DNA from 2 places in the Saccharibacillus sp. WB 17 genome. Region 1 is predicted to be linked to the other one. Evidence: riboswitches for the same ligand, from Rfam matches in the RefSeq annotation. Region 1 holds a riboswitch; the other holds the start of a gene.
The links. Region 1 has a riboswitch for cyclic di-AMP ahead of FTE24_RS16475 (C40 family peptidase). Riboswitches for the same ligand answer to the same signal wherever they lie in the genome.
Positions count from the first base shown of each region.

Region 2: it holds a riboswitch for cyclic di-AMP, as region 1 does, so the genes downstream of both, FTE24_RS02585 (C40 family peptidase) here and FTE24_RS16475 (C40 family peptidase) in region 1, are expected to answer to the same signal.

Region 1 covers NZ_VPFK02000029.1:149,834-154,539, forward strand. Annotated here, with positions in the region: gene FTE24_RS16450 (vWA domain-containing protein) at 1-581, opposite strand, end outside; gene FTE24_RS16455 (pseudouridine synthase) at 631-1,323, opposite strand; gene FTE24_RS16460 (NifU N-terminal domain-containing protein) at 1,491-1,769, opposite strand; gene FTE24_RS16465 (CYTH domain-containing protein) at 1,866-2,363, opposite strand; gene FTE24_RS16470 (aspartyl-phosphate phosphatase Spo0E family protein) at 2,537-2,692, opposite strand; cyclic di-AMP (ydaO/yuaA leader) riboswitch at 3,043-3,181, shown strand; gene FTE24_RS16475 (C40 family peptidase) at 3,183-3,653, shown strand; gene FTE24_RS16480 (ATP-binding cassette domain-containing protein) at 4,121-4,706, shown strand, end outside.
Region 2 covers NZ_VPFK02000009.1:13,702-18,407, forward strand. Annotated here, with positions in the region: gene argS (arginine--tRNA ligase) at 1-1,037, opposite strand, end outside; gene FTE24_RS02570 (DUF1934 domain-containing protein) at 1,027-1,461, opposite strand; gene FTE24_RS02575 (DNA-3-methyladenine glycosylase) at 1,702-2,379, shown strand; gene FTE24_RS02580 (YwhD family protein) at 2,477-2,989, opposite strand; cyclic di-AMP (ydaO/yuaA leader) riboswitch at 3,438-3,576, shown strand; gene FTE24_RS02585 (C40 family peptidase) at 3,584-4,054, shown strand; gene FTE24_RS02590 (GNAT family N-acetyltransferase) at 4,320-4,706, shown strand, end outside.

The sequences.
Region 1 (4,706 bases):
GACAGCCAGGAGAACAGGTCCGCGAAGCGCAGCCCTTTGAGCTTGAGCGGCGCCCGGGTCGCGATCTGGTTCAGCACGTTCATGTCGGCGTTCTCCACGCCGACCGCGAAGAACATGAACGACTTGGCGGCTTCGCCCGCGCGCACGAGCGAAGCGGCGCGCTGCCAGTCGTCGGTTGGGGCTCCGTCGGTAATAAGGAAAATCCACGGCCGGTAATAGGAGATGCCGTTTTGCTTATACACGTTTTTGCGGTCTTCGAGCATCGCGACCGCTTTCTCGATCGCCGCGCCCATCGGCGTATTGCCGCTGGCTGTCAGCATCGGCGGGTAGAAGTCGTCCGGCGTGCCGAAATCGGACGTCGCCTGTACCGGGCCGAAGCTGACCACGGCAAGCTCCACCCGCTTGACCGACATGCTGTCGGTCATCAATTCTTCCTTGAACGAAGACAGCCCGCGGTTCAGCTCTTCGATCGGCTGTCCGCTCATCGAATACGAAGTATCCAACAGCAAAATGCAGGGACATCTAGGCTCCGGGTTTTCCGCGAATTCCGCGGCAAACGGTATCTGGTCGAATTCAAACATCTCAAGCAGCCCCTTCATCTGTAATCGCGGCGAAGATTCGCCGCTCCTTCTATTCTTGCAGCGCCGCCAGCAGCTCGCCGAGTTCCTGCGCGCCAAGCTTCCGCCGCTGCCCTGTCTCCAGGCCGTCCAGCCTCACGTTCATGATCCGCTCTCGCCGCAGCTCCAGCACCCGGAAGCCGAGTTCTTTGCACATGCGGCGAATCTGCCGGTTCAATCCCTGCGTCAGCACGATGCCGAACGTCGATTCCCCGATCCGGTAAGTCCGGCAGGGCAGCGTCACCGTGTCCATGATCGGCACGCCGCCGGCCATCCGAAGCAAAAAATCGTCGGTCACCGGCTTGTCCACCGTCACGACGTATTCTTTTTCATGACCGTGTTCCGCGCGCATCATTCGATTGACGATGCCCCCGTCGTTGGTCAGCAGGATCAGGCCTTCCGAATCTTTGTCGAGCCGGCCTATCGGAAAAATCCGCACCGGGTAGTCCATGTAATCGGCGATGTTCCCGGCCACGCCCGGAGCATGGGTGCATACGATACCCCGCGGCTTGTTGAGAGCGAGGTACACCGGCTCCGCCTTGGGCGGAATAGGCAGCCCGTCGATCGTCACCGTATCGCCGGGAAGCACGTCGGCGCCGGCGGCGCACGCTTCCCCGTTGATCGCGATACGTCCGGCGGCGATCAGCCGGTCCGTCTCCCGCCGCGAGCAGTACCCGCTCTCGCTCACGTATTTATTGATGCGCATGCTCGTCCAACTTTCGTCTTCTCTATTGTAATAACCGGAAGCCGGCTGTTTGACTTCATTACAGGTCTAAACAAAAACGTCTCCTGACCCGAAAGCGAAACCCAATGCCGTCGGAGGAGACGTTCGTCGATCAGGATATCAAGGCTTCGGCAAGCGAAACCTGCATCCTATGGATATACGCGTCGGAACGCTTCTTCGACCTGGGGCAGGATATCGTCCCAGCTCGCGTCCGGCAGTTTGCTGACCGTTACGAAGTCGCGCATGCCGAAAATGTTGTCCACGCCGTCGATTTCGACGAGCGCCGCAGCCAGCGGATGCTCGCTCGGCTCTCCCGCTTTGACCGACGTGCTTTTCGGACCTTCGAACAGGACGGAATCCGCTCCGACCCGAACCGAATTGGGATTAGGCGTTTGTTGAACATGAATTTGAACCGTGATAGTCCTCACCTCTTTCGTAAATTTGTCCGCCGGAAAGCGGACGAATTGGCTCTATTGTAACATATGGCCGCCCTGCGGCGCCGACTCTTTCGAAGCGGCCGGGCCTCAAGCGCGGTTTTGCAGTTCTTTCCACACTTTTTTGTTGCTGTATTCGCGCTTGGAACTGATATCTTCGCCGAACCAATCGGGCGGAGAGAACGCCTGCGCCTCTTCGAGCGAGTCGAATTCGACTTCGGCCACCGTCAGGTCAAGCTGTTCGTACCGGTCCAGTTCGACCGTGAAGCCGTTCCATTCCCCCGTCGTCCGGGTCTTCGTCAGCGGCACCGCTCCCGAAGCCCGGAACAGCTGGCCGTAGATGCTCTCGGTAATGGAGTATTCGATCTCTTCGCGGCTCATGCCGTTGCCCTGCTTGAACGTATGCGTATATTCGACCTCGCCCGTATCGGCGTCGACCATTCTGCGCACGCGCACCTCCTGCTGCTCGTCCAGCGCCAGGTAAGTCTGCTCGATCGTCTGCTGCGAGCGGCGCTGGAACGATCCGGCGGCGATCAGTTCTTCCGGCGTGCGATCCAACAAAAATTTGCGTTCGATTTCCGTTGCCATGCGGCTTCCTCCTCGTATGCCCGTATTTTCTTCTATAAGTATACCCCGAAAGATCGGGCTCCCGAAAGCCAAGACGGCGATTTAACGGCAAACGCAAAAAAGCGCGTAGGCTACGCGCTTGAATAGAGCAGTAAGCAGGCAAGCGTTTTCATAAAAAAACTTCACATGAACCGTCATGCGTTTTTGTAGCGTTCGTATTCGTTCAACCATTCGTCCAGCTTCTGCGACTGCATCAGCACGCGCTGATCGAGGAAACCGTACTCGTCGGCCAACTGGTGGAGAATTCGACGCTGGCGTTCCATCTCATCTTGAATATCTTTGTTGTTCATCTCCAGGCCCTCCCGCTCGAGTCCTCTATACCATAAATCGGTAAAACAGCACCAATCCAAGAGATAAAATCCCAACATTTTAAATAAACTTTTTTGCGCGCAGCTATTGTCGAACAGGGCGAAACTGCCGAAAAAGAAATATCCAACGCTGTACGTTCGGGCTTTGCGAAGCCTTCCGTACCGCCAATTGTAACAAATACGTGCGTTTTTCCCAGCAATAATTACAAATTTGTCACTTGTGTTTCGTTTTCAGCCTGTTATAATCATGCGATGTCGATAAGTTTTTTGTGTTTTAAAGGAGCGTTTGACAAACCGATAGTCAGTAAGGTAGAGTATCAATAGTTACAAAATATTAATAAATGCCGAATTTCTTAACGCAAGAAAACGGGGGAACCATTTCGGGTGAATTATTCTTGTTTCAGAGGGAGTATAGGGAAATTCCTACCACCGAGCCCTTAGCTAACTCCGTAGGCATCAGGGGGAAAAATTTTTGAAGAAGCTTGTCATTTCCGTATTGGGAGCAGCCATTTTGTTTACGTCGGGGGCCACAAGTACATATGCCGCCAGCTCCGCACCACTTAACGCCGCAGTAAGTCAAGTCTCGGGCACGCCTTACAAATACGGCGGCACGACGACCTCAGGTTTCGATTGTTCCGGATTCACCCGATATATTTTCAAAAAGTTCGGCGTTTCGCTGGCCCGTACGGCTGCAAGCCAGGCTCAGCAAGGCACGACCGTATCCAAGTCCAATCTCCGCGTAGGGGATCTCGTCTTCTTCAACACGACGGGACGCGGAATTTCGCACGTCGGCTTCTACGTAGGCAACGGCAAGTTTGCCAATTCTTCGAGCAGCAAAGGCGTCAGCATCGCAAGCCTGTCCAATTCGTATTGGGGCAAACGCTACGTGACCGCCAAGCGCGTAACAAGCGACTGGTCTTACGGTCAAATGGTTCAGAGCTGATTTTCTCCGCACGTCTTCGTCTTCATCAACTCTCTCATATCCATCACACCCATATTCGCTTCAATCAACATCTTCCATTAACCCGTTCCTTCCGGCGCACGAGCCGGGGAACGGGTTTTATCGTCTCCGGGGACCGTTCCTTTTAATCAGATACTACATAGACGGACAGGCCGTCGATTTGGTTGCATTTCTTGCGAACTTTTTTTGAACTTTTTTTCGGTTTTGCCCTAACGGGCTTTTTTTGCTATAGTGGACCCATCTTTCCAAATGGGGTGACGAGGAGAATGTTCTGCCGCATCGTTCGAAGTAGCTAAGGATCGGGCCGGATCAAAACGCGTACCGGCTATCAAGGGGGTTCTCTGCCCTCTGATCGCATCCCTTGGTTTTACGACAACGATGCTGCATGGAACCTTCTCTTTTTGCTGCGTCCGCAGCGACTCATTCCCTTTTGAAAGGCGGTTTTTGGTGTGTTAAAAAATAGCGTGTCCCTGTTCAAAAAACAAATCGTGCTGTACGTGCTGCTCGGCTTCGCCCTGCAGTTCGCTTCGGCTTACGGCATTCATACGTTTCAACGACTGATCGACCGGATCTCGCTCCCCTCCGGTCTCGGCGAGTTAGGCAGCCTGCTGCTGCTCTACGGCGTGCTGCTCGGCGCGTGCGCCCTGCTGAACTACGCGGCGGAGTACCCGCAGACGCAGCTGCCGCGCGGCCTCACCGAGAAGCTCAAGCTGCTGGCGCTCGCCCGCCTCTCGAACATGGATTACCGCGCCTATCGCGATCTGGGCACGGGCGAGCTGATCCAGAGCATCGAGAACGGAGCGCAGGCCGGAGCGGGCATCGTGTACGGCTTTTACCTGCGTATCCTGCACGAGCTGCTGCCGACGCTGCTGTTCAGCCTTCTGTTCATCGGCTTTTACAGTCCCGGTATCATGCTCGTCATCGCGGCCGGTTACGCGGTCGTGTTCTTGTTGACCCGCCTGCTGCTGCGCTTCCTGTATTCCATCAAGGCTTCGCTGCTGGCGAGCCAGGAGAGCCTGTCCCGGTATTCCGTGC
Region 2 (4,706 bases), on a different contig from region 1:
TGGTGGTCGGCGCCCCAGATGTTCATGACCTTGTCGAAGCCGCGCGCGTACTTGTCGCGGTGGTATGCGATGTCCGGCGTCAGGTAAGTGTACGTGCCGTCGTTTTTGATCAGCACGCGGTTCTTGTCGTCGCCGTATTTGGTCGTCTCCAGCCACGTGGCGCCGTCTTCTTCGAACACTTCGCCGCGGCTGCGCAGCTCGTCGAGCGCGTCCAGCACCTGGCCGTTTTCGTACAGCGACGTTTCGCTGAAGAAGACGTCGAAGTTCACGCGGAAACGGTCCAGGTCGCGGCGGATCTTCTGCATTTCTTTTTCCAGACCGTATGTGCGCAAATATTCCATCCGTTCGCCCTGGCTCATCGACACCAGACGATCGCCTTCGAGTTCGACCAGTTCCTTGGCGAAGCCTTTGATGTCCTCGCCGTAATAACCGTCTTCCGGCATCTGGGCGTCCTGGCCGAGTTCCTGCAGGTAGCGCGCTTCGATCGAGACGCACAGGTTCATCACCTGGTTGCCGGCGTCGTTGATATAGTATTCGCGCGTCACGTCGTAACCGGCGAAATCGAGCACGTTGCACAGCGCATCGCCGACGGCCGCGCCGCGGGCATGGCCCAGGTGCAGGCTGCCGGTCGGGTTGGCGCTGACGAATTCGAGCTGGACGCGTTTGCCTTTGCCGTCCTCGATCCGTCCGTAATCGGCGCCCTGCGACGCAATCGTGCCGACGACCGGGTACAGATAGCTTTTGTTCAGCGTAAAGTTGATGAAGCCCGGTCCGGCGATCTCGGTCCGTTCGATCCCGGCCGCTTCGCGGTCCAGGTTCTCCAGAATCGCTTCGGCGATCAGGCGCGGGTTCTTCTTGGCAAGGCGGGTCAGCTGCATGGCCGCGTTGGTGGACAGGTCGCCGTGGGTCTTGTCTTTGGGTACCTCCAGCGCGATGTCCGGAATATCGGCTTCGGCCACGAGGCCGGCTTTGGCGATCGCCTGGGCGACGGCCTGTTTCACGGTATCTTCAAGCTGTTGTAGCGGGTTAATCGTCATATCGGTTGACTTCCTCCTGTATGGTTAAGCTAACGGCAAAATGGCCCGAGATGGCGTCGTGCACTTCCAGCTCGTACGCCCAATGGATCTCTCCCGCAGCGCCTTGCATGCGCACGCGCAGGTCCCGGGTATGGGTAACAAGCGCAAAACGCGCGTAAGGCGAACGGTAAAAACCAGGCAGGCTGCTTCCTAGGCGGAAGGACTGCTCCGATTCGACCTCGCCGTGGCGGATGACTTTCAATTCTTCCTCCGTGACCTTGACCAGCGTTCGCACACTGCCCGGACTGCCGTTCGCGCCGGGTTCTTCGTAGCGGACGTACAAGGCGTTGTCTTTTTGAAAAAGCTGTCCGGCGAGCGTCTGCTTCACCGTCTCTTCGTCCTGCTTGCTGACAATCGTAATCAGGACGCGGCTCATGCCTGGCATAGCGCTTCCGCTCCAATCCGTTTAACGAAGATTTCTTCTATAGTACTATAGCATATTCCGGTATGGGGACCTAGTGCTTTCGACGACTGCAAACCGGCTGCGGGCAAAAAAAACCGACTTCCGGCGCCGGTACGCGAACGCTGCGCTTCGATGCGGATTTACTCCTTCCCCGAACGTTTATTAAAATAGGGAAGAACGCGGGTGCAGTCAACCGATCATCCGCCAAAAGGAGGAATTCCGATGCAGCCACTCACGCCGCACCCGGCGCAGGGCGCTTTCCGCCCGCTGCCTCCGTTCCTGTTCGCTTCGACCGCGCTGGAGGCGTCTCCGCGGCTGCTGGGCCAGACTCTGGTGCGCCGCACCGAGTTCGGGGAGATCCGCAGCCGGATCATCGAGACGGAGAGCTACGGAGGGATCGAAGACAAAGGCAGCCATGCCTACGGCGGCCGGCGCACCCCGCGCACGGAGATCATGTTCGGCGCTGGCGGAACGGCCTACGTCTACCTGATCTACGGCATGTACCACTGCCTGAACGTCGTCACGGGATCACAAGACGATCCGCAGGCCGTGCTGATCCGCGCCGTGGAGCCGCTGACCGAAGAAGACGAACGCCGCATGCGCTTTTTCCGCAAAATCAAATCCAAAAAAGCGTCCGACCTGTCCGGCGGCCCGGGCAAGCTGTGCCGGGCGCTCGACGTCGACAAATCGTTCAACGGCTGCCGCCTGACGGTGCCGACGAGCCCGCTCTACCTCGAAGCCGGCGACGATCCCTCTTCACTGGAGCTGCTGTGCGGACCGCGCATCAATATCGATTACGCGGAAGAATACGCGGCCAAGCCGTGGCGGTTCTTCCTCAAGGACCATCCGTACGTCTCGGTGAAAGACAAAGCCCATTCGCCCAAACCGTTTTTTGTGTAACGGTGCAGCGGAGAGGAAGCCCGTAAGAATAAAAAAGCAAAAGCGCCGATCCCGCAAGGGACCGACGCTTTTTGCCGCTGCCGCAAAATTGCGGCCGTTAGACGTCCAACGCCTGCTTGAGTTCTTCCGGCGAACGGTTCCACCATTCTTCGTTGTGCGCCGTCAGCAGCGTCTTGAGCGCCGCTCTCGCTTCGTTGTCCATCTCGTTCAGAATGATCTTCCGCTTGATCGCGTAATCGAGCTTGTTCACGTGGTCGGCGAGAATCTTGAAGCCTCGCTTCGTCTCGCTGTTGATCCACATCTCGCACGCCGTCGCTCCCGCGTAGCTGCCGCCTTCTTCCGTCTTGTCCACCGCGACCCAGACGAGCCATACCCGGCGGCCGCCTTCCGCATCGGCGCGTTCGGCCGTGAACTTGATGCCGCGCTCCACTTTGCTCTTGGCATGCATGGCGCCCACGTCGATCTTCGCTTCGCCTTCGTCTATAATGATCGGGGATACGTTGTTCAAGTTGATGGCGCCCGTGCCGAAGCCCTTATGCTTGCTGCTTTTTTGGCTGCTGCTGATGATATTGAGCCCAAGCTGTTTTTTACCTGTCTGATTTTGGTCCATAACGGGAATCCGAGCCCCTTTCGGCGAATAAATTCATCCAAATTCTTGCAAAAACACATGCTTTTTTCTTAAAACTCTTCATCTTCTTCTATTCTATCCGATAAAAAGACGAAAGCAAAACAAAAAAACCCGGATACCGGCTCGATAAACCGTAGGGTTAAGCGCTTTTCAGAGGTTTTTTCCATAGCGAAACGACTTGAATTCAAACAAATGTCACCTTTTTTAACTTCCGCAAAACCGCGCAGCCGTGCGGGATTGCTGCTTTTGGTGGAAGGTCCGCGTCAAACGCGCACCAAAATAATGTTAAATAAAGGTTTGCCAACGGCTAAGTCCTTTGCTACAATGTGTTTTGTGAGTAGTAACAACTTTGTAAACTTTGCTTCAAGCCATAGAAGCTGCTTCAAATATCGACACAACGACGATCCGACACGAAGCTTTTCGGTGCAAACCAAGATCTAAGCCGAATTCCGGCACCGGGGAGCGGGGGAACCAGTTATGGGTGAATTGACTTCGCAACGAAGGAGTCATAGGGGGACCTTCTCAACCGAATCCTTAAGCTAACCTCGCAGGCAAAACGGAAGGGGTACAATGTCTTTGAAGAAGAAGCTGACAGCCGCAGTAATGGGACTCGCCATCGCTTTTAGCGTAGCGGGCGCAGGAAACGCACATGCAGATTCCCAATTGGACAACGTAATCGATTCAGCACTTGGAACGCCATACCGCACTGCGGGCACAAGCCTTAACGGATTCGACTGCTCGGGCTTCACGAGCTACGTCTTCGACAAACTCGGCGTGGATCTGCCGCGTCAATCTTCGTCGCAATACAGCGCCGGAGCCAAGATCGACCGCAGCGACCTGCGTGCCGGAGACCTCGTCTTCTTCAACACGACGGGCAGAGGCATTTCGCATGTGGGCATTTATGTAGGCAACGGCAAATTCGCCCATTCGTCGTCTTCGAACGGAGTTCGTTACGACAACCTGAGCTCTAGTTATTATGCCGAACGTTATGTCGGTGCGTCTCGCGTAATGAGCACGTACACGTATAACTCTTTTGTTGCCGAATAACCTTTTCTTCGACTGCTTTTATGCGAATTCATGAATGAGCGTAATGAATATAACGGCCGTATTGGATGACTGCAATCATCCGATGCGGTTTTTTCATGTCTGCTTGGCGTCGGCCGCCGTTTCTCTTGCCCTTTAAACGGTGCTGCGCCTGAAAAGGTTTCAAACGCGCCGATCTTTTTCGTCGTTACGAAATATTACCCGCCGCCCGGACGCCTAAACGCCTTTTTTACATTTCGTGATCCCTTTTTGAACAGGAGTGAGAAACATGAACGCGAAGAGGTTCGATATTCGTCCGTTAACGGAGTGGGAAGCGGAAATCATTTGCGGTTGGCGGTACGAGCCGCCGTACGACATCTACGGGTGGATGCCCTGGGAGCAGGTCAAACAGCTCGGGATCGAATTCGGCGATCCCGAGCTGCGCGAACAGCAGTATATGTCGGTCTATGAGGGCGAACTTTTCTGCGGGTTCGCCCAGCTCTTCCCGCTCGGCGGCACGACCCGCCTCGGGATCGGCATGCGTCCGGATCTATGCGGACGCGGCTTAGGGGCGGCTTACGTGCGCGCCGTCGCCGAAGAAGCGCTGCGGCGCATTCCGGGCCAGGAGATCGACCTGGAAGTGCTGACGTGGAACCAGCGCGCCATCAAAGCCTAC